3 regions of the Methylocystis borbori genome follow, and region 1 is predicted to be linked to each of the others. Evidence: predicted binding sites of a transcription regulator. Region 1 holds the regulator's gene; each other region holds the start of a gene.
What was found. The regulator PhoB, encoded in region 1, activates phosphate uptake and scavenging genes when phosphate is short. The targets are predictions, from matches to a motif close to TGTCATNNANCTGTCAT.
Positions count from the first base shown of each region.

Region 2: V3H18_RS04240 (PstS family phosphate ABC transporter substrate-binding protein) is a predicted target of PhoB. The motif match lies at 3,532-3,548, and genes of this name have one in related genera.
Region 3: V3H18_RS02290 (OprO/OprP family phosphate-selective porin) is a predicted target of PhoB. The motif match lies at 1,265-1,281, and genes of this name have one in related genera.

Region 1 covers NZ_JAZHYN010000016.1:21,103-30,787, forward strand. Annotated here, with positions in the region: gene V3H18_RS07275 (sensor histidine kinase) at 1-1,147, shown strand, start outside; gene V3H18_RS07280 (Hsp33 family molecular chaperone) at 1,313-2,296, opposite strand; gene argF (ornithine carbamoyltransferase) at 2,296-3,240, opposite strand; gene V3H18_RS07290 (aspartate aminotransferase family protein) at 3,240-4,436, opposite strand; gene V3H18_RS07295 (GcrA family cell cycle regulator) at 4,856-5,374, shown strand; gene phoB (phosphate regulon transcriptional regulator PhoB) at 5,521-6,267, opposite strand; gene phoU (phosphate signaling complex protein PhoU) at 6,264-6,980, opposite strand; gene pstB (phosphate ABC transporter ATP-binding protein PstB) at 7,004-7,795, opposite strand; gene pstA (phosphate ABC transporter permease PstA) at 7,792-8,634, opposite strand; gene pstC (phosphate ABC transporter permease subunit PstC) at 8,649-9,638, opposite strand; gene V3H18_RS07325 (hypothetical protein) at 9,637-9,685, shown strand, end outside.
Region 2 covers NZ_JAZHYN010000008.1:16,433-26,117, reverse strand. Annotated here, with positions in the region: gene hisC (histidinol-phosphate transaminase) at 1-34, shown strand, start outside; gene V3H18_RS04255 (prephenate/arogenate dehydrogenase family protein) at 27-947, shown strand; gene V3H18_RS04250 (polyhydroxyalkanoic acid system family protein) at 1,229-1,558, opposite strand; gene V3H18_RS04245 (extensin-like domain-containing protein) at 1,612-2,397, shown strand; gene V3H18_RS04240 (PstS family phosphate ABC transporter substrate-binding protein) at 2,399-3,370, opposite strand; gene glnA (type I glutamate--ammonia ligase) at 3,666-5,075, opposite strand; gene V3H18_RS04230 (P-II family nitrogen regulator) at 5,202-5,540, opposite strand; gene sseA (3-mercaptopyruvate sulfurtransferase) at 5,720-6,598, opposite strand; gene V3H18_RS04220 (hypothetical protein) at 6,787-7,203, shown strand; gene V3H18_RS04215 (DUF3108 domain-containing protein) at 7,282-8,109, shown strand; gene V3H18_RS04210 (hypothetical protein) at 8,118-8,510, opposite strand; gene V3H18_RS04205 (response regulator transcription factor) at 9,324-9,685, shown strand, end outside.
Region 3 covers NZ_JAZHYN010000004.1:35,062-44,746, reverse strand. Annotated here, with positions in the region: gene V3H18_RS02300 (hydrogenase large subunit) at 1-448, shown strand, start outside; gene V3H18_RS02295 (NADH-quinone oxidoreductase subunit B family protein) at 461-979, shown strand; gene V3H18_RS02290 (OprO/OprP family phosphate-selective porin) at 1,316-3,118, shown strand; gene V3H18_RS02285 (M48 family metallopeptidase) at 3,168-4,403, opposite strand; gene V3H18_RS02280 (DUF423 domain-containing protein) at 4,614-5,006, shown strand; gene V3H18_RS02275 (response regulator) at 5,114-5,479, shown strand; gene V3H18_RS02270 (hypothetical protein) at 5,608-5,877, shown strand; gene V3H18_RS02265 (AsmA family protein) at 6,020-7,927, shown strand; gene V3H18_RS02260 (hypothetical protein) at 7,975-8,265, opposite strand; gene V3H18_RS02255 (hypothetical protein) at 8,457-8,660, opposite strand; gene V3H18_RS02250 (DUF992 domain-containing protein) at 8,845-9,390, opposite strand; tRNA gene V3H18_RS02245 (tRNA-Cys) at 9,476-9,549, opposite strand.

The DNA.
Region 1 (9,685 bases):
TATCTCTATCCGCTATAGCGCGGAAAAGCGGCGCTATCTCGTCATCACCACGCCGGCCCATGGCGCCGACCTCGTCGACCGGCTGTTCGCGCCCGAGCGGCGCGAACAAAGACTGCTGCAGCAGCAGGCGGAGGCGGCGGCCGCGCGGCTGCGCGTCGCCGACGCGCTGTATCGCGACATCGTCGAATCCTCCGAATTTTTCGTCCTGCGCTTCGGCGTCGATCTGAATGTCGTCTTCGCCAACCGCCGCGCCGCGGCATTCCTCGGCCTGCCGCAGGACGCGCTCATCGGCCGCCCCGTCGGCGATCTCTTTCCGCCGCTCGGCCTCGACGATCCCTGGCGCATCGAGGTCGCGGCGCAGGGCGCCGCCAATTTCGAGATGGCGGCGCATGACGCCGAAGGCGCGCTCCGCTGGCTCGGCTGGAGCGTGCATTTCCTCGGGGCGGAAGGCGGCGGCGAATTTCAGGCCGTCGCCCGCGACGCGACCGCCTCGCGCCTGTTGCGGATCGAACGCGGCAAGGCGCGCGAGGAGGCGCGCGCGGCGGAGCTCGCCAATGAGCGGCTGCGCATCGCCCATGATCTGCACGATACGCTCGTGCGCTCGATCGTGGCGATGATCGCGCAGACGCGCCTTATCGCCAAGACGACCGGCGACGAGAAGACGAAAGCCGCGCTGCGCGAACTCGAGTCGCAGGGCCGCGAAGGACTGCGGGAGGCGCGCGAGGCGATCGAACGCATACGCGTCTCGCGCCGCGAGGAAGATGATTTGCGCGTCATCGTCGCGCAATTCGCCGCGCGGCGCGGCGACGAAACGATGAAGATCGAGTCCGAATTCAACTTTGGGGAACGCGAATTGCCGCGCGACGCGGAAGAACTCTTCGCGCAAGTGCTGCGCGAAGCCTTGCGCAACGTCGAACTGCATTCGGGCGCGCAGCGCGTCCGCATCTCGTTCATGCGGGAAGAGCGGGCGGCGCGGCTCATCGTCTGGGACGACGGCGTGGGCTTCGATCCCGACGCCGCGACGCCCGGGCATTTCGGGGTCGACGGCATGCTGGAGCGGGCGCGCGGCGCCGGGGCGACGCTCACGATCGACAGCGCGCGGGGAGGCGGAACGCTTGTGACGCTCGTCGCGCCGCTGCCCGATTAATCGTACGTATCCCGACCCATTCGTTCGTTGGACGCGTCATTCCGGGCAGGCCGAAGGCCTGACCGGGAAACCAGAGCCGATCCAACAACGCTGCCTTTGCTCCGGATTTCCGATCGCGCGTCGCGCGTCGGGAATGACATCCAAACTATGCGAGCGGATTTCCTATCAGTCGAAATCGGCGGGTTCGAAACTGCGGAGCGTGCCGCAGAATTCGCAGGTGACGCCGATGCGCCCATCGTCGCCCACCATGTCGCCGCGCTCCTGCGGCGAGAAGCTTTTCAGCAATTTCTCGATGCGCTCGTTGGAACAGCGACAGAATTCCGCGACCGCGCGCTCGGCGAAGACCTTGACGCCGCGCTCGTGGAACAGGCGATAGAGCAGCCGCTCGCCCGAAAGCGCCGGATCGACGAGTTCATGATCTTCGAGCGTCGCGGCGAGCGCCTGTCCTTCCGTCCAATGGTCGTTTTCCGCCTCTTCTTCCAAGAGCCCTTCCGGCGCGCCGCCGCCCGGCGCGTCTCCCGGCGGCAGATCGCGCATGCGCGCGCCGCCAGTCGGAAGATATTGCAGCAGCAGCCCGCCGGCGCGCCAACTCCTTCCCTGCGGCGTGACGCTTTCCGCCACCGCGAGGCGCACGAAGGAAGGTATCTGCTCCGACTGGCGGAAATAAATATGCGCCGCCTCGGCAAGGCTCTCGCCTTCCAGAGGCACGACGCCCTGATAGCGCGCGGCGTCCTCCTCGCGCTCGATGGTGAGGGCGAGATGGCCGCGCCCGAACAGCGCCGCGGGCGAGGCGTCGCGCAGCTTCTCGACGCGCTCGAGGTCGAAGCGCGCGAAGCCGCGCAGCTTTCCCGGCGCGTCGTAATCGACGACGAGCATGTCCACGGGGCCGTCGCTGCGCGTCTGCAATTGGAAGCGGCCGTGGGATTCGAGGATCGAACCGAGGAGCGCCGCGAGCGCGACGGCCTCCCCAAGCAGACGCGCGACCTGCGGCGGATAGGGGTAATGGCTCAGAATGGAATCGACCGTGGGTCCGAGGCGCGCGAGCCGGCCGCGCAGATCGAGCGGCTCGACCGCGAAGGGCAGCACCCGGTCGTCTTCGGACGTCGAGGCGGCGGGCCGGCTTGGCGCCGGCGCGTCGCGGCGCGCCATCACGCCTGCCCCGGCGCGAGGCACCAGCAGAGCACGCCCTTCTGGACGTGCAGCCGGTTTTCGGCTTCATCGAAGACGACCGACTGCGGCCCGTCGATCACCTCCTCCGTGACCTCCTCGCCCCGATGCGCCGGCAGGCAATGCATGAAGACCGCATGTTTCGCGGCGGCGCGCATCAGCTTGGCGTCGACCTGATAGGGCGCGAGCGCGGCGCGGCGGAACTCTTCGTCGGCGTCGCCCATCGACACCCAGCAGTCGGTAATGACGGCGTCCGCGCCCGCGACCGCCTCATAGGCGTCGCGCATGAGATTGACCGCCGCGCCATTGGCCTTCGCCCAGGCGACGATCTCCGCCGATGGCGCAAGCTCGGCCGGCGTCGCGACATTGATGGTGAATCCGAGCCGCGCCGCCGCGTGAATCCAGCTCGCAAGCACATTATTGGCGTCGCCGCTCCAGGCGACCGTGCGGCCCTCGATCGGCCCGAGGCGCTCCTCGAAGGTCAGCACATCCGCCATCACCTGGCAGGGATGCGAGAATTTGGTGAGGCCGTTGATGACGGGGATCGTCGCGTAACGCCCGAGATCGACAAGATCGTCATGCGAGAGAATGCGGATCATGATCGCGTCGAGGAAGCGCGACAGGACGCGCGCCGTGTCGGCGATGGTCTCGCCGCGCCCGAGCTGCATTTCGGCGCCCGTCAGCATGATGGTCTCGCCGCCAAGATCGCGCATGGCGACGTCGAAAGAGACTCGCGTGCGGGTCGAAGGCTTGTCGAACACCATGCCGAGATATTTGCCCGCGAGCGGGCGCTCTTGCGGCTCGACGCCTTTGACGCGGCGCGCCTTCAGGGATCTGGCGATCTCCAGAATGCGGCGCAGCTCTTCGCCGGAATGATCGGAGAGATCGAGAAAGGAGCGCGGACGCGTCACCGAATGCGCGGTCATCACGCCGCTCCCACTTTCTCGGCCGGGGCGGCGAGGCGCGCGCAAGCGGCCGAGAGCCGGGACACGGCCTCGGCGATGTCGGCTTCGTCGATGATGAGCGGCGGCAGCAGGCGCACGACATTGTCGCCGGCGAGCACGGTCAAGAGCCCCTGCGCGCGGGCGGCCGCCGCGAAATCGCCGTTGGGGATGCGCGTCTTGAGCCCGAACATCAAGCCTTCGCCGCGCACCTCCTCGATGATCGCCGGATAGCGGTCTTCAAGCTCGGCGAGCCTTTGCCGCAACAGCGCGCCAAGGCGCGCGACGCGCGCGAGGAAGCCCTCGCCCAGCACGATGTCGAGCACCGCCGCGCCGACCGACGCCGCCAGCGGATTGCCGCCGAAAGTGGAGCCATGCGCGCCGAGCGTCATCCCCTTGGCCGCTTCGCGCGTCGAAAGACAGGCGCCGATCGGAAAGCCGCCGCCAAGTCCCTTGGCGAGCGCGGCGATGTCGGGCGCGACGCCAGCATGTTCGCAGGCGAGGAATGTGCCGGCGCGGCCGACGCCGCATTGAACCTCGTCGAAAACGAGCAGCAGGCCGCGCGCGTCGCAGAGCGCGCGCAACTTCGTCAGAAAGGCGGCGGAAAAGACGCGCAAGCCGCCTTCGCCCTGGATCGGCTCCAGCAGGACGCCCGCCGTTTCATTCGTGATCGCGGCTTCGACCGCCTCGAAGTCGCCGAAGGGAACCTGGTCGAAGCCCTCGAGCGGCGGACCGAAGCCTTCGAGATATTTGGCGTTGCCGCCGGCGGCGATGGTCGCAAGCGTGCGGCCGTGAAAGGCGCCCTCGAAGGTGATCAGCCGATAGCGCTCGGGCTGGCCGTTCGCCGCATGATATTTCCGCGCGGTCTTGATCGCGCATTCCACGGCCTCGGCGCCGGAATTAACGAAGAAGACAAGATCGGCGAATGTCGCCGTGCAGAGACGCTCGGCGAGACGCTCCGCCTGAGGGATGCGATAGAGATTGGAGACGTGCCAGGGGGACTCGGCGGCGCGCTTCAAAGCCTCGACGAGATGCGGATGATTATGGCCGAGCGACAGCACGGCGACTCCCGCGCCGAAATCGAGATAGCGGTCGCCGTTCTCGGCGGTCAGCCACGCGCCTTCTCCGCGCGTGAAGGCGAGATCGGCCCGCGCATAGGTCGGAAACAGCGCTGACGTCAAAAGTCCTGCTCCATCAGGCCCGCCGCCGCAGGGGCCAGAAAAACAAAGCGCCGCCTTTTTAGGGCGGCAGTTCAAGACGGGATTTTAAGCTTGCGGCGCGGCGCGGTCAAATCCATGGCGGGCCGTGGTTTGTCGGCGGCGAACCGCGGCGGCAAGCGAGGCTTTGGAGAAGATAAAAATGAGTCTCATGGGCGCCGCCCACAGCGAAAGACTGTTGAGAACCCCCTCTTGCGCTTGCCAGCGGGACTCTCGCGTGATTCAAAATAAATCCATGAGTTTTTAGTGAGCGCCCGCGGCGTGGGTTGGGGCGCGTTCTCTCGAGTGTTGATGCGCGTTTCATCGCCGCTGCGCCTAAACGCCAGCGCTGCGGTCGGGGAAAGACTCCGATCCGCGCTCGACCCGATGGAGGGGAGAATCCAATGTCATGGACCGACGAACGCGTCGAACTGCTGCGCAAACTGTGGACCGACGGCTTGAGCGCAAGCCAGGTGGCCGCTGAACTTGGACCCGGCATCACGCGCAACGCCGTGATCGGCAAGATTCATCGCCTGGGACTCGCCGAGCGGGCGAAGACGGCGGCGGCGCCACGGCCGCGCGCGGCCAAACCGCCGCGTCAGAACCAGGCGCGCATGAACGGCGCGCCCACGCATGGCAATCTCGCTTTGGCCTTCGCGCCGCACGCCCTCGCCGCGCCCCGCGTTGCGCGGGAGGAGGAAGTGGTCATCCCCATTTCGGAGCGCGTGACGCTGATGGAGCTGCGCGAGTCCATGTGCCGCTGGCCGATGGGCGATCCGACGACGCCGGAATTTCGTTTCTGCGGCGGCAAGGCGACGGTCGGCGGCGGACCCTACTGCGGCTATCATGCGCGGGTCGCCTATCAGCCGGCGCAGGACAGACGCCGCGCGCGCGATCAATTGCGGGCGCAACGCTACGCGTGATGCGCGGCGCGTCGCGCCGTCTACGCGCGAACGGCTCGGCGGCGTTCGCGATGCGTAACGAACGTCATGGATGTCGCTCAGGATTTCCGCTCGGGACTGCGCCTCGGCGGGAATGACGCCAAGCGCATGGATCAATCAGATCCGTATCAGTCGTGTCCGAAAGTCTCGTCGAAGGAATAGCCGGCGCCGCGCACGGTGCGGATCGGATCCTTTTCGCGGCCGCGGATCAGCGCCTTGCGGAGCCGGCCGACATGCACGTCGACCGTGCGCTCGTCGATCTCCGCCGACATGCCCCAGACGCTGTCGAGAAGCTGCGCGCGGGTGAAGACGCGGCCGGGCTTCTCCATGAAATATTCGAGCAGCCGGAATTCGGTCGGGCCGAGATGGATTTCACGCCCGCCGCGCCGCACGCGGCGCGTGTCGCGGTCGAGGTCAATGTCGCCGAGCGTGAGCTTAGACGCGACGCGCTCGGGACGGGCGCGACGCAGCAGCGCCCGCACCCGCGCCATGAGCTCTGGCGTCGAGAAGGGCTTGACGACGTAATCGTCGGCTCCGACCGAGAGGCCGCGCACGCGCTCCCCTTCCTCGCCGCGAGCGGTGAGCATGATCACCGGCATGTCCCTCGCGCTGTCGCGCGCGCGCAGGCGCCGGCAAATCTCCAGGCCGGAGACGCCCGGCAGCATCCAGTCCAGAATAACAAGATCGGGCGGCGACTCGGCGAGCCGCAGCTCCGCTTCGTCGCCATTGTCGACATGCTCGACCTGATAGCCTTCCGCCTCCAAATTATAGACCAGCAGCGTCGCGAGCGAGGTCTCGTCCTCGACGAGGAGAATGCGCGGCGCGCGATCGCCTTTCCCGTTCCGCTGAAGGACTGCGGAAGTCGTTTCGTTCATTGCGCCGCCTCGTCCTTGACCCCGAAGTCAGGTGCGCGCGATTTGGGCCGCTCCACCGGCATCGCCTCTCCGGTGACGAGATAGACGACAGTCTCGGAAATATTCGTGGTGTGGTCGCCGATCCGCTCGAGATTTTTCGAGCAGAACAGAAGATGCGTGCAAAAGGAGATGTTGCGCGGGTCCTCCATCATGAAGGTGAGGAGGTCGCGAAACACCGAATCCTCGAGCGCGTCGAGATCGGTGTCGTTTTCCCAGACCGCGCGCGCCCGCTCGGTGTCGCGCAGCGCATAGGCGTCGAGCGCGTCCTTCAATTGCATGGCGGCGATTTCGTGCATCGACTTGAGGCCGACGATGGCGCGCGGCACGCGCGCCTCCGAGGCGATCTTCAGCGTGCGTTTGGCGATGTTCTTGGCGAGATCGCCGACCCGCTCTATGTCGCCGGAGATGCGGATCGCGGCGATGCATTCGCGCAGATCCACCGCGAGCGGCTGGCGCCGCGCGATGGTGAGAATGGCGTTCTCCTCGATCTCGCGCTGCAGCGCGTCGAGCCGCGGGTCGCTGGAGACGACGCGATGGGCGAGATCGATGTCGAAGGCCGACAGCGCGTCCATGGCCTCGGCCAGCATCTTCTCCGCGACGCCGCCCATTTCGGCGATGCGCCGGCCGAGGGCTTCGAGGTCACGGTCATAGGATTTGACGATATGGTCGCTCATGAGCGCCGTCCTTGGATCGCTGGTTAGCCGAAACGGCCGGTGATATAGTCGAGCGTGCGCTTTTCTTGCGGCTTGTTGAACACGTCGTCGGTCTCACCGAATTCGACAAGCTCGCCGAGATACATGAAAGCGGTATAGTCGGAGACGCGCACCGCCTGCTGCATGTTGTGCGTGACGATCGCGATGGTGTAGCGGGAAGACAATTCGTCGATCAGCTCCTCGACCTTCGCCGTCGAGATCGGATCGAGCGCAGAACACGGTTCATCGAACAGAATAATCTCAGGCTGCACCGCCACGCTGCGGGCGATGCACAGGCGCTGTTGCTGGCCGCCGGAAAGACCGAGTCCGCTGGTCTGGAGCTTGTCCTTCACCTCATCCCACAAGGCGGCGCCGCGCAGCGCGGCCTCGACGCGGGCGTCCATGTCGGCGCGCGGCAGCTTCTCGTAGAGCCGGATGCCGAAAGCGATGTTTTCGTAGATCGACATCGGAAAGGGCGTCGGCTTTTGAAAGATCATGCCCACCCGGGAGCGCAACGCGTTGAGGTCGATCGCCGGATCGAGAATATTTTCGCCGTCGAGCAGCACCTCGCCTTCGGCGCGCTGGCCGGGATAGAGATCGTACATGCGGTTCAGGACGCGCAGCAGCGTGGACTTGCCGCAGCCCGACGGGCCGATGAAAGACGTCACCTTATTCGTGTATAGCGGCATGGTGACGTTTTTGAGCGAATGCGACTCGCCGTAGTAGAAGTCGAGATTGCGCATCGAGACTTTGGTCAGCGGTTCCTTTACCTGGGCGATTTGAGCAGCGGCGTTCATTTCGATTTCCTCCGCCCGGCGCTGAGGGCGCGGGCCGCGATCGAGAGAGCGAGAACAGCGACGGTGATGAGCAGCGCGCCCGTCCAGGCGAGTTGCTGCCAGTCCTTGTATGGCGAGAGCGCGAACTGGAAGATGACGACAGGCAGGCTCGCCATCGGCGCGGCGAGGTCGCTGCTCCAGAACTGGTTGTTGAGGGCGGTGAACAGGAGCGGCGCGGTCTCGCCGGAGACGCGCGCGATGGCGAGCAACACGCCGGTGACAAGGCCGGCCTTGGCGGCGCGATAAGCGACCTTGCCGACGACATGGGAGCGCGGCGCGCCGAGCGCCGAAGCCGCTTCGCGCATCGACCCCGGCACCAGCAGCAGCATGTCCTCGGTAGTGCGCACGACGACGGGAACCACCAGCAAGGCCAGCGCCACGGCGCCCGAGATCGCCGAGAAATGCCCGATCGGGTGAACGAGGATCGTATAGACGAAGAGACCGACGACGATCGAGGGCGCGCTGAGCAGAATGTCGTTGATGAAGCGCACAACCACCGTCAGCTTCGTATAGCGTCCATATTCCGCCATGTAAGTGCCGGCCAGCATGCCGAGCGGCGTGCCGATCGCGACGCCGATGAGCGTCATGACGAGCGATCCGGCGATGGCGTTGAGCAGGCCGCCGTCCATGCCCGGCGGCGGCGTCATTTGGGTGAAGACGGCGGGCGAGAGGCCGCGCACGCCCTCATAGACGAGCGAAGCGAGGATCAGGAACAACCAGAACAGGCCGAACACCGCCGCCACCCAGCACAGGGTGATGGAGATGGAGTTGGCGCTGCGGCGTGAGGCGTAAAGCGACATGACTTCGATCTTTCTCACGCTGCCTTCCGCTCGATCCGCATCAGCATGTAGCGCGCGAAAGCGAGGACGATGAAGGTGATGACGAAGAGGATGAGGCCGAGTTCGATCAGCGCCGATGTGTAGAGGTCGCCGACCGCCTCGGTGAATTCATTGGCGATGGTCGCGGAAATGGTCGTGCCCGGCGCGAGCAGCGAGCCTGATATCTTATGCGCATTGCCGATGACGAAGGTGACCGCCATCGTCTCGCCGAGCGCGCGGCCAAGACCCAGCATCACCCCGCCGATGACGCCGACGCGCGTGTAAGGCATGACAACGTAGCGCATCACTTCCCACGTCGTCGAGCCGATGCCCCAGGCCGCCTCCTTCAGCACCGGAGGCACGGTTTCGAACACGTCGCGCGAGATCGACGCGATGAAGGGCAGGACCATGATGGCGAGGATGAAGCCCGCCGTCAGCGTGCCGATGCCATAGGGCGGCCCGGCGAAAAGCGTCGAGAAGATCGGAATGTCGCCGAAGGCCGAGATCAGCGCCGGCTGCACATGCTGCTGCAGGAAGGGCGCGAGCACGAAGAGGCCCCAGATGCCGTAGATGATCGAGGGGATGCCGGCGAGCAGTTCGATCGCCGTGCCGATCGGCCGGCGCAGCGAATAGGGGCAAAGCTCGGTCAGGAAGATCGCGATCCCAAGGCCCACGGGCACGGCGATCAGCATGGCGATGACGGAGGTGAGCACCGTGCCGTAGATCGCCGGCAGCGCGCCGAAATTCTCGGTGACGGGATTCCAGGATTGCGAGACGAGGAAGCCGATGCCGAACGTCTTCATCGCCGGCCAGGAGCCGTAAACGAGCGAGATGATCACGCCGCCGAGGATGACGAGCACGATCACCGCCGAGGCGCGGGTGACCTGCAGAAACACCCGGTCGACGAGAGCCAGCCGGCCGAGGACGCGCGTTCGATCCACCGCGACGATGGGCGACGCCGATTGCTCCAGAACAATATCCGACATGTGCGAATCCGCCTCCTGCCCGGCTCCATTGGCTTCGCGCCGGTTCG
Region 2 (9,685 bases), on a different contig from region 1:
GCGCGAAAGCGCGCGAGCAAGCCTTCATGGCTGAGCCCGTCTGCGAGCGGCTCGCGCTTATCGGCGTCGGCCTCATCGGCTCCTCGATCGCCCGCGCGGCGCGCGAATTCGGCGCGGCGCGACATATCGCGCTCATGGATTCGTCGCCGTCCGTCGTCGCGCGCGCGCGCGAACTCGGCCTCGCCGATCTTGCGACGGAAGATCATGCGGAGGCGCTCGCAGGCGCCGATCTTGTCATTGTCTGCACGCCGGTCGGCGTCTGCGGCGAGGTCGCGCAAAAGATCGCACCGTATCTGCCGAAAGGCGCCGTTGTCTCGGATGTCGGCTCGGTGAAAGGCGCGGTGGTCGCGCAAATGGCGCCGCATCTTTCCGAACGCACGCGTTTCATCCCCGCCCATCCGATCGCCGGCACTGAATTTTCCGGGCCCGACGCCGGCTTCGCGATGCTTTTTCAAAACCGCTGGTGCATCTTGACGCCGCCCGATGGCGCCGATGCGTCGGCGGTGGAAAAGCTCATGGCGTTCTGGACGCGGCTTGGCGCCAAGGTCGAGACGATGAGCGTCGCGCATCACGACGCGGTGCTCGCGCTCACGAGCCATCTGCCGCATCTCATCGCCTATAATATCGTCGGCACGGCGGATGATTTCGGCGACGAGACGCGCTCCGAAGTCATCAAATTCTCGGCCTCGGGCTTTCGCGACTTCACGCGCATCGCGGCTTCGGACCCCATCATGTGGCGCGACATTTTTCTCGCCAATAAGGATGCGGTCCTCGAAATGCTCGGACGCTTCAACGAGGATTTGAGCGCGCTCCAGCGGATGATCCGGCGCGGCGACGGGCAGGGGCTTTTTGAATTCTTCTCGCGCACGCGGGAAATCCGGCGCTCGATTATCGAGCAGGGGCAGGATACGGCTGCGCCCGATTTCGGCCGCAGAAGCGGCAATTAGAGCGGTTTCCGGCGAAGCGAATGCGGGCTTCGCATGGAAAATGCGCCCATCGACGAAACAGGTCCTTCACGAATCGATGATTCATGGAGGCGCTTTACAAAATTCCTGCGCCGTCTTGCCTTTTGCGACGCGCCTTTCATATCCCCTAGGATGTTGCCGCGAAATATCGGCGAACAGGAGGTCGGCCTATGAAAGCCCGGCAAGGCGCGGCGATTCCGAGAAGCGGAGATATGCGAGACGGAATAAGAGCCGGCTGGTTGAGCCGCTTTATCCTTATCTTGTCATCCTTTCGGAGGCGTATGGCCGATGCGCAGCGCGTCATTGGCGTTGCGGTTGACGAGTTCCTGCACCTTGCCGGAAAGCGCCGACAGGACCCACGGAAGCTGCACGTCAATGCGCAACTGATCATTCATGACCGCGACCTCCGCCGTCGCCGTCTGCCCGAGAGTCACGACGCGAATGGTCGCGACGTCGCCGGCCCAGGCGACCTCGGAATGGCCGATCTTGTCCACATAGTCCCGCTGCATTCTGGTCAGTTGTTCGGCGATACGGGCTTTCGCCGCTTCGACGCCGAGATTATGCGGCACAGTGACGGTGATGGCGTTCGACATGGGGCTTTCCTCCGCTCGCTCCAATTTAGGCGCCTTCAAGTCGAATGAGAAGGATGGCGCGATTGGGGATATGGAAAAGAGCGAAGCTTTCCCCTTTAAAGGCGGCGCGAGAGCGCTTCGGCGCGTCCATTCTCCTGTGCTCTCTCGTCGCGACGGCGGCCGCCGCGCGGGACGCGCCGCCGCTGCCGCCGCGCCGCCCCAACCTGCCGCAGGCCTCGAAGCCTGTCGAGACGAAGCCTGCAGAAGCGAAGCCGCCGCCGGAGACGACAAAGCCTGCGGAGGCGGTCGAAACATGCTTCGACAATTTGCGCGCGGCGGGCGTCCTCTTCGAGCAAACGCCCGCGCCGGCGGCGCCGCTCGACGGTTGCGGCATAAACGCGCCTGTCCGTCTTTCGGCGCTCAAGCTTGGCGACCGGCGCGTCGCTTTCAATGGGACGCCGCAACTCGATTGTCCCTTCGCGATTCAATTTGCGGATTTTGTGAAGAATCTCGCAGCGCCGCTCGGCGCCGCGACGATGGAGGCGCCGCTTGTCGCGATCGATTCCGGGCCGGGCTATGAGTGCCGCGGCCGCAATCGCCAGACCGGCGGCAAGCTCAGCGCGCATGGCAAGGGGATCGCTATTGATTTAAGCGCCTTCATTTTCTCCAATGGACGCAAAGTCGCGGTCGAAAAGCAGGACGATCCGCAGTCGACCGCTTATTTCAAGACGTTGAGAACGGCGGCCTGCGGCTGGTTCACGACGGTGCTCGGGCCGGGCTCCGACGCCGCCCATGCGAACCATTTACATGTCGACATCGAGCGGCATGGATCGAGCGACGCCTATCGCATTTGCCAATAATTCAGCGCGCCGAGGCGAGAAGTCCAAGCCGCGTCAGCTCATGCTCGCGGATATTGCGGGTGATCGGGTAATAGCCGCCCCGCTTGGCCTGGGTCTGTCCATCCTTGGAGAGGACATATTTGACGAATTCGCCGCTGAGCGTGTCGATCGGCTTCTTGGGATCTTTCAGCACATAAATATAGAGGCCTCTCGCGAGGGGATATTTCTTTGAGTACGTGTTGTCGAACGTCGCCTCATAGCAGCTTTTTCCCGAGTTCAAGGGAACCGCGCGAACGTCAGCCGTCTTGTAGCCGATGCCGGAATAGCCCATCGCATATTTGTCTTTCGCCACTTCGCTGACGACGGCTTCCGACCCGACCTGCATTTGCACCACGTCTTTGAAGTCGCCCCCGCCCAAGACGTGCTGTTTGAAATATTTGTAGGTGCCGGACAGATTGTTTCGGCTCTGCATGTCGATGGGCTTTGTCGCCCATTCGCCGGTGAGGCCAAGCTCGCCCCAGGTGCGGATGCTCTTGCCGCCGCCGCCTTTGGGGTCGGCGGCGAAAACCCGTTCTATTTGCTCCATGCTGATGCATTGAAGCGGGTTGTCCTTATGGACATAGATCGCGAGCGCGTCGATCGCCACGAGAACGGCCGTGGGTTTATAGCCGTATTTCGCCTCGAAGGCGCCGATCTCGTCGGGCGTCATCTGCCGCGACATCGGGCCAAGCTGCGCTTCGCCGGAAAGGAGGGCGGGCGGCGCCGTATTCGAGCCCTTGCCGATGAGTTCGATCGACACATTCGGATAGATTGACTGAAATCCCTCGGCCCAGAGCTCCATTTCGTGATGCATCGTGTCCGAGCCGACGGACTTCAACTTTCCCGACAGTCCATTGACGACGTTATAGGGAGAGAGCTCCATGTCGAATGCGGCCGCGCCTGCGGTCAAAGCCACAATGGCGGCGAAGACGGCCGGAAGGGCTCGCAGTTTCATGGCTTTTCTCCGTTGCGCCAAATCATGCGGCCGAACCACCCCGCTGCGGCAAGCGCGCGATCGACGTGGAACGGCTCTTTGGGATGCGGCTTTCTGGGGTCCGATGTATCGTTGGGCGTTCTTGCTTTCGCCGTAATGTCGCCAAAAGAAATGACACGTCCATGACGCTTGCGTGACAAGATTCTCGCGCCGTCGCGCGCCGTCCAATAACAGGCGCAAAAAAAACCGGAAGGCGATGCGTCGCCTTCCGGTTCGATAGTCTCGCCGCCCTCGCCAGGCGCAGCGGCGTGGTTCCTCAGTAGCTGTAATACATGTCGAACTCGACCGGATGCGGCGTCATCTCGAAGCGATAGACGTCCTGGAACTTGAGGTCGATATAGGACTGGATGAAGTCCTCGCTGAACACGCCGCCGGCGGTCAGGAAGGCGTGGTCGGCCTGAAGGCTCTGCAGCGCTTCGCGCAGGCTGCCGCAAACCGTCGGGATCGCCTTCAACTCTTCGGGCGGCAGGTCGTAGAGGTCCTTGTCGGCCGGCGCGCCCGGATCGAGCTTGTTCTGGATGCCGTCGAGGCCGGCGAGCAGCATGGCCGAGAAGGCGAGATAGGGATTCGCCGTCGGATCGGGGAAGCGAACCTCGATGCGCTTCGTCTTCGGGCTGGAGCCGAAGGGGATGCGGCAGGAGGCCGAACGGTTGCGCGACGAATAGGCGAGCAGCACCGGCGCCTCGAAGCCCGGAACCAGACGCTTATAGGAATTCGTCGAAGGGTTGGTGAAGGCGTTCAGCGCCTTGGCGTGCTTGATGATGCCGCCGATATACCACAGGCATTCCTGGGAGAGGCCGGCGTATTGGTCGCCCGCGAAGAGCGGCTTGCCGTCCTTCCAGATCGACTGATGGACATGCATGCCGGAGCCGTTGTCGCCATAGACGGGCTTGGGCATGAAGGTCGCCGACTTGCCGTAGGAATGCGCGACCTGATGGATGGCGTATTTATAGATCTGCAGATGGTCGGCGACGGTGACGAGCGTTTCGAACTTCAATCCGAGTTCGTGCTGCGCCGAAGCGACCTCGTGATGGTGCTTCTCGACCTTGACGCCCATCGCGGCCATGGCGGCGAGCATTTCGCTGCGCATGTCCTGCGCCGAGTCGACCGGCGGCACCGGGAAATAGCCGCCCTTGGTGCGCACGCGGTGGCCGAGATTGCCGCCCTCATAGGCGGTGCCGGAATTGGACGGCAGTTCGGAGGAGTCGAGCGTGAAGCCGGTGTCATAGGGTTCGGCGGAGAAGCGCACGTCGTCGAAGACGAAGAATTCGGCCTCGGGGCCGAAATAGGCGGTGTCGCCGATGCCGGTGGACTTCAGATATTCGAGCGCCTTCTTGGCGATGCCGCGCGGGTCGCGATTATAGGGCTGGCCGGTCAAGGGCTCGACCACATCGCAGACGATGGAAAGCGTCGACGCCGCGAAGAAGGGATCGATCGCGGTCGCCTCGAGGTCGGGAACGAGAGTCATGTCCGACTCGTTGATCGCTTTCCAGCCGGCGATGGACGAACCGTCGAACATGATGCCTTGGGTGAGAGCTTCCTCATCGACGATCGAAATGTCGAACGTCACATGCTGCCATTTGCCGCGCGGGTCGGTGAAACGGAAATCGACGTATTTGACGTCGTTGTCCTTGATCAGCTTCAGTACGTCCTTGGCCGTTGTCATGTCGGTCGATGCCTCTCTTGGTTGATCTTTCTGATCCGTTGCTTGCTGATCCGTTGCTTGTCCGGCGGGAGCCGCGAAGCGCTTAAAGATTTTGTCGAGGAAGCTCATGACGCGGGGGCTCGCTGGTTAGATGGCGTCCGTCCCTGTTTCGCCGGTGCGGATTCGGATCGCGCCTTCCACATTCGAAACAAATATCTTGCCATCGCCGATGCGCCCGGTCTGCGCCGCCTTGCGAATGGCCTCCACCGCGCGCTCCACGGCGTCGTCCGCAAGAACGATCTCTATTTTTACTTTGGGAAGAAAGTCCACGACATATTCGGCGCCGCGATAGAGTTCCGTATGCCCTTTTTGGCGACCAAAGCCCTTCGCCTCCGTGACCGTGATGCCTTGCAGACCGGCGGCCTGCAACGCCTCCTTCACTTCATCGAGCTTGAAGGGCTTGATGATCGCCTCGACTTTCTTCATTCAATTTCCTCGCGCGTTCAGCTGAAGCCCCGCCCGCCGGCTGCTATAGGCTTCGGCTAGAGCGCCGCCGAGCTTCTAACATTGCAGCAATGGCGGCGCCATGGCCAAAGTTATGGCGCCGATCATAGGCTGTACGCTTATTATCTGCGCCATATGATCATATATTAGGCGATATACGTCTATTTTTTATGCAAATTATCCTCATCCTTGACAACGGGCAGATCTTCTCGCGCGCCCCATTCCGACCAGGAGCCGTCATAGACTGTCGCCGTGGGCCGCCCCGACGCCGTGAGCGCGAGACTGATGATGCAGGCAGTGAGGCCCGAGCCGCAGCTCGCGATGACTGGCTTGTCGGGATCGAGCCCCGCCGAAGCGAAAGCCTGCTCCAAACCCGTTTTGTCTTTCAGGCGTCCATTTTCGACGACGGCGCCGAAGGGCAAATTCAGCGCGCCGGGCATATGGCCCGAACGCAGTCCGGGACGCGGCTCCGGCGCGAGGCCGCGAAAGCGCTCCGCCGAGCGCGCGTCGACGACTTGCGGCGAGCCCATTTCGAGCGCGCGCTTCACTTGCGCCGCATCGGAGACGAGGCTGGGGACGAAACGCGCGGTGAAGGGCGCGGGCGATTCCTTTTGCGGCTCTTCCTGCTCCAAGGGACGGCCTTCGGCCTTCCAGGCCGGCAGCCCGCCGGCGAGGAGCGAGACATTCTCGGCGCCGAAAGCCGCGAGCGTCCACCACAGCCGCGGCCCCGAAAACAGGCCGACGCTGTCATAGACCACCGCGCGCATCCCGTCGCCATAGCCTAGCCGCCGCATCTCCGCCGAAAAGATTTCGGGCTTGGGGAGCATATGCGGCAGGTCCGTCGAATGATCGGCGATCGCGTCGAGGTCGAAGAAGCGCGCGCCGGGAATATGGCCGGCGAGATATTCGGCGCGCGCGTTCCGGCCCGTCGCCGGCATATGCCAGGACGCGTCGAAGATGACGACGTCGGGCGCGTCGAGATGATCGGCCAGCCATTGGGTAGAGACGAAAAGCGTATCGAGATCAGCTTTATGCGACATGGTCTCGCTCATCATGCGCCTCGAATGATTTAGGCGGAGGCAATCAAACTCGCCGGCGAAGCCGCTTCCTCAGGATGAGAAAACATGACCCGGCCGCTGGGATCTTCTTCGCGGCGCCCGCTTGCATCCGCCGCCGCGGCGGCCACAATACGCCGATTCGATTCTCACGCCATTGGCGCAGGAGCATCATGCTCGACATTCCCGGCAAAGCCTGCGGTCCTTGCTATTTTTGCTGCAAGGTCCTTGAAATCGAGGAGTTTAAAAAACCGGCGGGAAAGCTCTGCGAGCATTGCGCCATGGCGGCGGGCTGCGGCGTCTATGACACGCGGCCGCAGGTCTGCCGCGACTATCACTGCCGCTGGAAGGAGGAGCGCGGGTTCTCTTCACAACTGCGTCCGGACCGCGTCGGCACGCTGCTCATGGACGATCCCGACAGCGACGAATATCACGCGGTCTGCGACCCGGAAAAGCCGTTTTCCTGGCGCAATCCTCTCGTATTCAAGCATCTTGTCGCCGAGGCGAAGGCCGGCCGGATGGTGGTCGCCAAGGCGGGGCTAAGGGCATGGCGCATCTTCGAAGACGGACATTGGCAGGAATGGGCCTGATCCTTCGCGCGCCGGCGGCGCGGATGAAAACGCAGGCCGCGCGAAGCGACTTGCTGTAGAACCATGAGCGCGAAAGACATGCTGTCAGATTTCGCCGCGCGCCGCCGAGCCCGCTTCATGGCGGCGGCCTCCGTCGTCCTTTGCGCCTTTCCGGCCAGCGCGGAAACGCTTAGGGCCCGTTACGCGCTGAGCCTCATGGGATTTCCCATCGGCAGCGCCGTCGCCTCCGGCGTCGTCGAGCCGCAGAATTATCGCGTCGACATTTCGATGCGGACGACGGGCCTCGCCAATCTCGTCAATAACGCCAAAGGCGCGGCGACCGCGAGCGGCGGCCTCGGCGCCGGCGGCCCGTCGCCGGCGAGCTACGCCAACGTCACCTCGAACAGCGACGAGACGCGCACCGTGCGCATGTCGCTCGCCGGCAACGCCGTGCGCGCGATCGAGGTGCGGCCGGCGCCCTGGGACGCTTCGTCGCGCGTGCCGGTGACGGAAAGCGCCAAGCGGAATGTCGTCGATCCGGTGAGCGCGCTGATCATGAGCGTGCCGCATGGGCAGGAGCTGACGGGCCCCGCCGCCTGCAACCGCACCATCTCAGTCTTCGACGGGGTGACGCGCTTTGACGTCGAACTCGTCTATGCCGGCGCCCAGACGGCGGAAACCAGAGGTTACGCCGGCCCCGTCTCCGTCTGCACGGCGCGCTATACGCCCATCGCCGGCCACAGGCCCGATAGCGCGTCGACGCGCTATATGGCGGCCAATAGCGATATGAGCGTCTGGCTCGCGCCCTTGGCGGATGCGCGCGTGGTCGTGCCGATCCATATCGCCATCGGCACGGCGGCGGGCATGCTCGTCATCGACGCCGCGGAGTTCCAGATCGGCCAGCGGCGGGCCGATTCAGGGCGCTGACATCCCCTTCAGTTCACCCGCATTTCTTTCGTCTTCTTGCGGTTCATCCGGTCGGATTCATATTCGAGATATCGCACCTCGAAAGGCTCGGCGCCCTTGTCCGGGCGCAGGCAGAAGGAGGGGCGGGGCGAGAAGCCGCCGCCCGGCGCCTCGAAACAGTCGGTGAAGCGCACTTCGCACTGGAACAGCGTCTCGGTCTTGGGCGCCGCCTGCGCGACAATTGCGCGCGCCCTCTCCGACGCTTCCTTGCATATGCCGGCGTCGACGCCCCACGACGCGCAGTCGCTCAGGGTCGCCATATATTTGCCGCCGCTCGCGCAGACGGGCGAGCGCCGCAGCCCATAGAAGGTCGCGACGCCAGCGGCGACGAGGGCGATGGCGATGAGAAGATATTTGAACATAGGGGCTTTAAGGCGCTCACTCTAGTATTGGGGCGGGACGCGCGCAGGATAGTCTCGGCGAGGCGCGCGCAGCAAGCGCGGACTGGCCTTCATCCCGCTTTTACGCGGACGGGCCCGAAAAAAGGGGCGATCAACAGTCGCTTGACAAGGGTCTGCGTCTGCAATAGTTCGTGAAACGCCGTATTTCGGAACCGCAGCAAAAGCTGTGGAGCATAATAGCTCTCCGAGCGCGGACAGGGCCGATGAAGCAATGCAGATGCGTTCCCGCCCAATGTGGTCGGCGTTACTAATTGACCGAGGGTGGACGGCGTCGGCGATACGATCCACTTGACCGTAAGAAGGAACGAAGCAATGCCGTTTCCAACGGGATTGCAGCGTGTAATATCGGCTTGCGGCTAAATCCGAAGTAATATCTGACTGAAGGAGGAAACTATGGGCGCTATTCTCGAATTGACCAGCTATGCCGCGACTCCGGTCGGCATGATCGCGATCATCGTCATTGGCGCGGTCGCCTATTTCGCCGCCCGCTGGGTTTTCAGCGACTAATACAAGCGCTTTCACCAGCGTTTCAAAAAGCGGCGCGTCGGCCAGGGTCGATGCGCCGTTTTTGTCGTCCGGCCGTTCGCCGGGGGCCTTGCTTGCGGCTGCGCGGAACGCGCTTGCATCTCCCATCCGCTACGCTATTCTGAGCGATACGCCACCTCGAATGGGCAGGGCGTGTCGGCCCGTTAAACCTGCCGATTGCATGATTTTTGGGCTTATATGGGCGGCGTCAATGGACGAGCCGCAGTCCATGCGGCCATGGAGGCTGTGATGGCGCCTACCTCTTCGATCAGGACCGGCGACAGCCAGAAGGATGGTTCGTCCGGCGACGCCGCCCCGACGGCCGGCCCGCGCGAGCGCATAGACGTCGCCATCGCCGACAAGAGCCCGCTGATCCTCGCGGGGCTCGACAAGCTGCTCTCCGACGACCGCCGCTTCAATCTCGTGGCGAAACTGACGGACGGCGAGGAGTTTCTCGAAGCCGCGCGTCAGCAGAAGTTCAACATTGCGGTGATCGGCTGGCAATTGCCGACGCTGCATGCGCGCGAGGTATTGCGGGCGCTTTCCCGCCAGGTCGCGGCGCCCAAGATCGTCGTCTACAGCGGCACCAACGACCCCGCCGCGCCGGCGGA
Region 3 (9,685 bases), on a different contig from region 1:
CGGCTTTGTCGGCCGCGCGTCGGGACGGGAGTTCGACGCGCGCAAAGCCGTCGGCTATGCCCCCTATTCCGAGTTCGATTTCGAAATCGGCCTCTCGACCGACGGCGACGTCGACGCGCGCGTCTGGGTCCGCTTCGACGAGATCAGGGCCTCTTTGAAAATCGTCGCGCATATTCTCGACCATCTCCCGCAAGGTCCGATCATGCAGGACTGGGAGCCGACGAAAGACGCGCCATGCGAGGGCGCGGCGCTCGTCGAAGGCTTTCGCGGCGATATTTTCGTCTGGCTGCGCATCGGCGCGGACGGCGCAGTCGCGCGCTGTCATCTGCGCGATCCCTCCTGGTTCCAGTGGCCGCTGCTCGAAGCGGCGATCAAGGGCAATATCGTCGCGGACTTCCCGCTCTGCAACAAGTCCTTCAACTGCTCCTATTCGGGGCCCGACCTTTAAGACCGCCGCGCCATGCAGAAATTCTTGCTTCAAGGTTTGCTCCGCCGCGCTCTGACCGAGTCGCCGCCAAAGCCCGAGGCGGCCTCGGTCGCCGAGCTCGGCTATACGCTGGGGCGCGCCATCCGCCAGAAACTGGGGCGCAGTCTGTCCATCCGCGAAGTGGACGCGGGCTCTTGCAACGGCTGCGAACTTGAGATTCACGCGCTGAACAACGCCTACTACGATATCGAAAGATTCGGCCTGCGTTTCGTCGCCTCGCCGCGCCATGCCGACGCGCTGATCGTCACCGGCCCGGTGACCAAGAATATGCGCGAAGCTCTGGAGCGCACCTATGCGGCGACGCCCGATCCCAAATGGGTGATCGCCGTCGGCGATTGCGCCTTTGGCTGCGGCGTTTTTGCGGAGAGCTACGCCTGCGTCGGCTCCGTCGCGGCGGTCGTTCCGGTCGATCTCCATATTCGCGGCTGTCCGCCCGATCCCGTTACGCTCCTCAAAGGGCTCATCGGCTTCGTCGAAGCGACGAATCGATAAGCGGCCCCGGCCGCCGATACCCACACCCCCTCGCCAGTCCTGCCTCGCGGTCGACGCAGTCGCGCCGTGCTTTCGAACGATTCGCGCCAGATCGCGCCGCATAACGGCGCAATCGCCCAAACGCGGATAACGTAATCGATTCCAAAAGTTCAAAGGGCGCTTTGCGCGAAAAAACGCATGCCGCTCTGTCGCGGCGCGCGCCAGCGCACGGCGCCATTGAGACGTGTGCGAGCAATAATTCTTGCCGCCAGAAAAACACAAGAAAATATAAAGTTGCAACTTATTGTTACAGCGACATGACACTTTTGCGTCGCCATCGATTGAGGAGCAAATGCAGTGAAACAACCGGCATTCTCTGCGAGGAGCCATATAACCGCGGGGAGCGCGCTCGCGGCGCTTCTGGCGGCCACGGCGGCGAACGCCGCCTCAAGCGACGACGCCATGGAAGCAAGATTGCGCGCGCTCGAAGCCCAGATCGCCAAGCTGCGGCCGCTCGAAGCGGAAGTCGCGAAGCTACGGCGTCAATCGCGCGAGGCGAAAGAGCAGGCGCAGCACGCCACAGGCGTCGCGCGAACAGCGGCTGAAGCTTCGGGAGCCGCCGCGAAGCAACAATCCTCGACGCCGCTGATGCCGCCGGTTTTCGTTTCCTTCAAGAACGGGCTGTTCGTCGAGACCGCGGACAAGGCCTATAATTTCAAGATCGGCGGCCGCATGCAATTCGACGGCGGCGGGATTACTCAGCCGCTCAACGGCTGGTCCGATCAGGCGGGCGTGCGTCAGGTGCGCCTCGAAATCGAAGGCAAGGCGGCGAAATATTGGTTCTACAAGCTGCAATATGATTTCGCCGGCTCGCAATATGGAACGCCCTTCAACGCGCCGGTGCAGGGCGGCATTCGCGATTTCTACCTCGGACTGCAGCATCCCATCCTCTCCCTGCCCTTCACCAAGGACCCCGCCTTCATCCATATCGGCAGCTATTTCGAGCCGTTCAGCCTGGAGTTCACCACATCATCGCGCTTCCGCGACTTCATCGAACGCGCCATGGCCGTCGAAACCATCGCGCCCAGCCGCCATCTCGGCGCGGCCATCGGCGCCTATGGCGACAATTGGAGCGCGAAAGGCGGCGTCTTCACCACGAGTTTCGAGGATCTGAATACCAATCCTTCGACGGCCGTTTCGGTCCCCTATTTCATTCCGGCCAAGACGGGGTGGGCTTCGACCGGCGGGGGCCAATATTTCGAATTCACCGGCCGCGCGACCTATGCGCCGATCCTGACCGAGCATGATCTCCTGCATGTCGGCGTCTCGGGCCGCTATCATCAGCCCAACAGCGCGACGGGCTTGTCCGACGACCGCGTTCTGCGTGTCGGCAACCGCATCCGTTCGGAAGCCTATATCCTCAATCAGGGCCTGCTCGGAACGCCTGATCTTTCTTGCGGTTCGATCATCCTGCCGGTGTGGTCGTCCGCCTCCTCGGCGCATTGCGTCAACAATGTCGAGTCTTTCGGCGTCGAACTTTCCGCCGCGCATGGACCCTTCTCGCTGCAAGCCGAATATCTCGGGCAGCAGGTCAACCGAAATACGACGAATATCGCGCTCGCGCGTCTCGCCGGCGCCTTTGCGCCCGGTGGCGGCTCGCAATATTTCAGCGGCTTTTATGTCTACGGCCAGTGGTATCTGACGGGCGAAGAGCGCGCGGCGGCCTATGACGTGACGAATAAGATCGGCGCGAATTTCAACCAGATCAAGATCAAGCATCCGCTGAGCGAAGGCGGCTTCGGCGCGCTCGGCGTCGCCGCGCGCTACAGCGAGGTCAATCTCAATAGCGGCCCTTACTCCGGCTCAGGCCTCTATAATATGCTCGCCTATACGACCTTGATCGCGCCCAATCCGGCGGCGACGTCCTATATCGCCAACGCCGGCGTCGTCGGCGGCCGCCAGCAGAACGCCACGCTCGGCATCAACTGGTATCCCGATAACGGATTCCACTTCCAGTTCAACTGGACGCATGTGCTGCAAGCCTCGGCGCCGCTCAATGACTACGCGCTCTTCTCCTCCGGCGTTCCTACGCGCCAAGGCGCTTATTTCAACGGCGCGCATCCCGACCTCTTCGAGGCGCGCGCCCAAGTCTATTGGTAAGCCTTCTCGAAAATCAGAGCATGTTCGTGAAGCGACTCACGGACATGTTCTATGACGCCATGCGCAAACGCGCGACGCGCACCGGCACGGGCGGATGCGAGAAGTAGAAGCTCGCATAGAGCGGGTCGGGCGTCAGCGTCGCGAGATTGTCGCGCGTCAGCCGCGTCAAGGCCGAGATCATCGGCTCCTTGCCGACCACGTCGCGCGCGAAGGCGTCGGCTTCGAATTCGGCGCGGCGCGACCGCCAGGCGAAGAGCGGCGACAGCACATGCGCGATCGGCTCTTTCACGAGAAACAGCGCGACGAGCACGAGGCCGGGATCGCTCGGCAGGCCGAACCAGCCGGCGAAAACGTCGGAGCCGAAGGCCCACCAGAGCGCCGCGAAGCCAAGAAAGGCGAGCGCCGCCCCTTGCAGCAGCATCTGACGCACATGGCCGAATTTGAAATGGCCGAGTTCATGGGCGAGGATCGACTCGATTTCGTCCGGAGAATGTTTCTCGAGCAGCGTGTCGAAAAAGACGATGCGCTTCGCCTTGCCGAAGCCGCTGAAATAGGCGTTGCCGTGAGTGGAGCGCTTCGATGCGTCCATCACGAAGAGACCCTTCGACTCGAAGCCGCATTTGGCGAGCAGCGCCTCCATGCGCCGCTTCAGGACGCCTTCGTCGAGCGGCGCGAATTTATTGAAGAGCGGCGCGATGAGCGTCGGATAGAGAATCGTCATCGCGATCATCAGCGCCATGAAGGCGACATAAGCCATAAGCCACCACGTCTGCGGCGTGGCGCGCAGCAGCGCGAACATGGCGAAAAGCGACGGGGCGGTGATGGCGAGCTCCAGCGCGCTCGTCTTCGCTTCATCGGCAAGAAATCTCGCGGGCGTGAGACGGTTGAAGCCGAACCGCTCCTCGAGCCAGAAGGCTTTGGCCGCCGAAAAGGGCATGTCCATGAGATCGCCGATAAAGCCGAAAGCGAGAACGGTAACGACGCTGCGCGTCAGTCCCGGCTCGATGAAGCTTGCGATCGCGGCGTAGAGCGGCGCGAGCAGGAAGGCGAGCCACAGAATCGAAAAAGCCGCGTCGAAGACTTTCTCGACGATCGAGAATTTCGTGCGCGCGATCGTGTAGTCGGCGGCGCGGCGATGTTCGTCGAGCGTCACGTCGCGGGCGAAATCGACCGGCACGCTGTCGCGATGCGCCGCGACCGTCGCCATTTGCCGCAGACGTAAATAGACGCCAAGCGCGGCCGAGGCCGCGATGGCGATGCAGATGACGACGCCTATTCCGCTCATTCTTAGCTCCATCGGGACTCGTCGGAGCAATATAGGTCGCGGCCCGCGCCTTTGCGAGGTTGGCTCGGCCGCGCACGCCGGCGCCGGGGAGTAAAGACGGCGCGGCGAAGTGGCGGATCCATCCCGACGTCTGTATCGTCGCGCCGACGCCCTTCGCGGCGCTACAGCCGAAGAACCTGCCGCGCCGCGTCTTCAAAGCGGAGCCAATCCATGAAATCGAGCCTTTTCGTCGCGCTGATCGCGGCGCTGCAGGGCGCGGCGGGCGTCGCGCTCGCGGCCGCCGCGGCGCATCTTGAGGCGAACCCCTTGCTCGGGACCGCGAGCCAGTTCCTGACGCTCCACGCGGCGGCGGGCCTCGGGCTCGCCGCGCTGCTGCGCGCTATGCCCTCTTTCTGGCTCGCCGCCGCGGCCTTCTCGCTGCAGGCTGGGACAACGCTTTTTTCCGCCGATCTCGCCGCCCGCGTCTATTTTGCCGGAAAGCTCTTTCCCTTCGCCGCGCCGATCGGCGGCGGGCTGACGATCCTGAGCTGGCTTTGGCTCGCTCTATGGGCGGCGTTAGCCATTTGGCGCGCGAATTCGACGGAAACGCCACGCGAAAGGTAGACAAGCGCGGCAAAGAGCCCCACCATAAAAAAATGTCGGTCTCTGGCGCCCCGGGCCTCACCCCAAAGGGCTCACCGAGCGATGAGCCGCAACGACCGAGCGATCCCTTGCTCGGGCGAAGGGTTCTGATTGTCGAAGACGATCCCTATATCGCGCTGGCGCTCGAAGAGACCCTGACCGAATATGGGCTGGTGATCGCCGGCATGGCGCGCAGCGTCGACGAAGCGATCAGGCTCGCGCGCGCCGACGGCGTCGATCTCGCGCTGCTCGACGTCAATCTCGGCCATGAGACGATCGACCCCGTCGCGGACGCGCTGGCGGCGAAAGGCTGTCCTTTCGTCTTTACGACCGGCTGCGGACGCGCCGGCCTGCCGGAAGCGCATCTGCATCACGCCATGGTCGAAAAGCCCTTTTACGTCGAGGAAATCCTGACGGCGCTGCGCAATGAGGTCTCCCGCGGCGGCGCGCGCTGAATTCCTTCGGCCGCAGCCCTGGCGACAACGCGCCGCCTCGGCAATTGGAGTTTCGAGCTTCTCGCGGAGAATAAGGACGAGAAGCCGAACCGATTGATTCACCGGCCTCCGACGCCTATCCTTTTGACATGACGAGTCCCGCCCTCACATTCGACCGGCTTGCTTATATCGACCGGCTTAAGGAAGCCGGCTTCGATGATAGGCAGGCCCGTGCGCAAGCCGACGCATTGGACGCCGCGCTGCGGGAGTCAGTCGCCACGAAGACCGATATCGACCTGCTGCGAGCGGATATCCGGACCGATTTCGCCAATCTGAAGACCGACCTTGCGCGTTGGCTGTTTGGCGCCGTTCTGGCCATCGCCGGAGTGGTTTTCGCGATAGAGAAACTGCTCCGATAGGACCACTGCGTGGATAAGCGGGCGGCCCCGCGCCAATAGCCCGGGCTTGCCGCCCGCCGCATCTTATCCTTCCAACGCCACTTTATTGCCGCGCTTCCCCGAGAAAAGCTCAGAAAGAGACCTGTCCAGGAGCGTCCACGGCTTGCCGTCGCCCAATGTGACCGAAAAGCCTTCTCCCGCCCGCTCGCGCGCCCGCGCCGCCGCGCGCTGGCTGGCGCTCGCGGCCATCGTCTCAGCCGGTCTCATCGGTTTGGAGGCGGCGGTCGCGCCCTGGCTCTTTTCCCCGACCGCCCTCGTCGACGCTATCGCCGTTCAATTGCAGGGCTCTTCCGGCCTTTACGTCTCGGCGCGCGGGCGCGCGCGCTTCTCGCTGCTGCCGCGGCCGACCATCGCAGTCGACAGCGTCTCATTCGCCGACCGCAACGGCGCCCTCTTCATCGATGCCGACGCGCTACGCGGCGACGTCGATCTCCTGCCCCTCGTCGCCGGCCGGCTGAATGTCGCGGCCGTCACGCTGGTCCGTCCGCGCGCGACGCTCAACCTCGACGAGAAGCGGATCGACGCGCCGGGCGCGGCCGCCCGCGCCGCCGCCGCAAAGCCGACGACGCCCCAGGCGGCGGCCGCCGACAAATTGCGTTTTGGCGTGGTCTCCGTGGTCGATGGCGCGGCGCGGATCGCCTATCGCGGCCGCGACTATGCGCTGGACAAGATCGACGCGACGTTCGAGTGGCGGCGCATCGGAGAAGCCGCGACTTTGACGGGCGCCTTCGATTTCGGGGGCGAACGCCTGGAAGCCATGCTCTGGGCGGCGCGTCCGATCGCGCTGCTGCGCGGCGAACAATCCATCGTGGCCGGCCGGCTCGACGGCGAAAGCCTTCGCTTCGACGCGCAGGGGCTGGCGCAGCTTGGCGCCAATGCGCGCTTCGAAGGCCGCATCGGAGCGGCGACGCCTTTCGTGCGTCAGACGCTCGGCCTCTTCGGCCTCCAGCCGCCTTTGCCCGGGCGTTTCGACGACGGCCAATTCTCCGCGGAGGCGACCTTTGGCCCGCAAGAGGCGCAATTCAAGAATGCGCGGATATTCGTCGACGGCAATGAATTCCAGGGCGAACTCGCCTTCCAGACGGAAGACGGGCGCCCCTGCCTGACAGCGAAGCTGAAAAGCGAATTCCTTTCGCTAAGGCCTCTTCTCGTCGACGCGCCGGCGCTGGTCGGCCCCGACGGCCAATGGACCAAGGAGACGTTCGAACTCCCCGATCTTTCCGGGGTCGACGTCGATCTGCATCTCGCCGTCGCCCATGCGCGGCTCGGCCGGCTGAAGCTGGAAGACGCCGCGGTCGCGGTCGCCCTGCGCGACGGCGCGCTTGAACTCGCGATCGACGAAGCTCAGGCCTATCGGGGGAAACTCAAGCTCCGCGCATCCTTCGCGCCGTCTGGGAGCGGGCTCGCCCTGCGCGCCAATGCGCAAGCCTCGGGAGTCGATGCCGGCCCCCTGCTTTGGGACGCATTCGGCAAGCCCGCCTTCTCGGGCGCGCTCGACGCGACGATCGCGCTTAACGCCGAGGGCGACGGCGCGACGGCGCTGATGCGAAGCCTCGACGGCCGCGCCAGCGTCGCCCTCGCGACTGGAGACATCGCGGGCATTGATCTGGAGCGCGCGTTGCGACGCCTGGAGAAACGCCCGCTTTCAAGCGCCCTCGACATTCACGCCGGCCGCTCGACGCTCGATCAGGCCAATGCGACGATCAAGATCGAAAAAGGCGTCGCCGAAATCAACGAGGGCGTCGCGCGCGGTCCGGGCTTCACCCTCGCCTTCGACGGCGTCGCGCGAATCCCCGAACGCGGCCTCGCGTTGAAGGCCCTGGCGCGCGAGGCGGACGACGCCGGCAAGGCGAAGGACAAAGGCGTGAGCATCTCCTTCGACATTTCCGGCGGCTGGGATGAACTGGCCCTGACTTCGGACGCGCAGGCGTTCATTCGCCGCTCCGACGCCGCCGCGCCCCTCTTGCCGCCCGCCGAGCCAATCGGCGACAAGGATTCCACGCTCGAATAGGAGCGAAGGCGGCTTTCCGCGCCGACCGAACGGGCGTTCGCCGCGCGTCAGGCCGGTTCCAGCCGCGCTTCCTCCAGCAGGCTGGTCAATTCGTCGGGAATGTCGAGATAGCGGAAGCGTCTGAGTTCGAAGCCGACTTCGACGAGGCCCCATGGATAGGCATAGATGCTCCAGGGCGAAACCTCCTCGAGGATGACGGCATGGCCGCCGTCGATCGCGCGCACGATGCGGGCGACGGTGTAGATCGCCCCGCGCGTCAGCCCGCACTCTCCATAAGGGCCGTCAGTCGCGTCCACACACACGATCTCGGCGCCTGGAGGCGTATCGCGGCTGATCATGGCGCAACCTCCTGACCCCAGAGCAAGTTCCGAAAAAGTTGACAGACTTTTTCGATCAGAACCTGCTCCGCGATTTCCTTCCGATCAGAGGATTCCGTCTGATCGGAAAGCGCGCCAGGAGAGCCTGGCGCGCATAAGGAATTATGGAGCGAGAAGGCGCCGGGGCCAGAGCGTGCAGAAGCCGCGGCGGCTCACCAGAATTTGAGAAAGCCGAACAGGCCGCTCTTCAGCTTCTTGCGGTCGAGCTGTTTCAGTTCGTCATAGACCTTGCGCGCCGCAACGCGCATCTCGAGCAGCTTCTCGTCGGAGACGTCGAAATCGAGAACGGCGGACTTCAACTCGCGCCGCGCTTGGTCCAGCCGCGCCTGCGCATCCGCAATCAGAGCATGCAACATTTTACTTCCCGGTACGACTCGCAGCCTTGCAGCGACGGCGGGCCGTCGCTCGCGACGCATGGTTTACAGAGGGAGCGGCGCTTTTTTCAACCCGCCGCATGGGGAACGGCGCGTGGGGCGCATGTTCGCGATTTGAGGATTTCGCGAACATGCGTCCCCCGACTCTTCGCGCCGCAGCGCGGAATTAGTGCTTGCCTTTGTGCTTCTTCTTCGACGGCTGAGCCGGGCCTTGATAGGGCGGCGGCGGCGTGATGGGCATATATTGGAGGCTGACATTGCCAATGCCCGCAGACACGTTGAGGCCGGTTCCAAGCGAAACGGAAACCGGCTGCAGGGAGATCGTCTTGTTGGAGCCGCCGACGAGCACGGCGGCGCCAGCGCCCGCGCCGACCGCGACAGAGCCCTCAGCGCCGACATAATCGCCCGAGAGCGCGCCCGGCGCGAGCGTATTTGACGCCGCGACGACGCTCCAGATGAGGAGGCCAGGGCCGCTGATCCCGATATTGGCCCCGACATTGGTCAGGCGGCCGATGTAATGCGCCGGCGGATCGCCCTGAACATCCTGGAAGACGCAGTCCAGCGCCTGATTCTCGATAAGGATCAGGCCGACGCCGCCCGAAACATGGCACTGCAGGGTGCCGACCTGCGCCGTCTGGGCCGCCGCCATCGCCGGGAGGCCGAATAAAAAGGAAGTCGCGCAAAGCATGCGTCCAAGCGAAAATTTCGGCATTTTCCAACTCCAAGGTTCGAGAGCGGTCGTCGGCGCGACCTTGCGGACAATTTACGAAAGCGGCGCGAACGGATGGTCGACGTTATGGAGGCCTCGGAGGGAATCGAACCCCCGTACAAGGATTTGCAGTCCTCTGCGTAGCCACTCCGCCACGAGGCCCAACAGCGGCGCGAACCGCTCGCGCCCGCTCTTACAGGAGGGCGCCATCGCCGGCAAGGGCGCGCGCTTCTGTATAATTTCAATACGCCAGGCCCTCGCGTCAAAAGTCCAGCGGCCGTCAAGACCAAGTTCGACG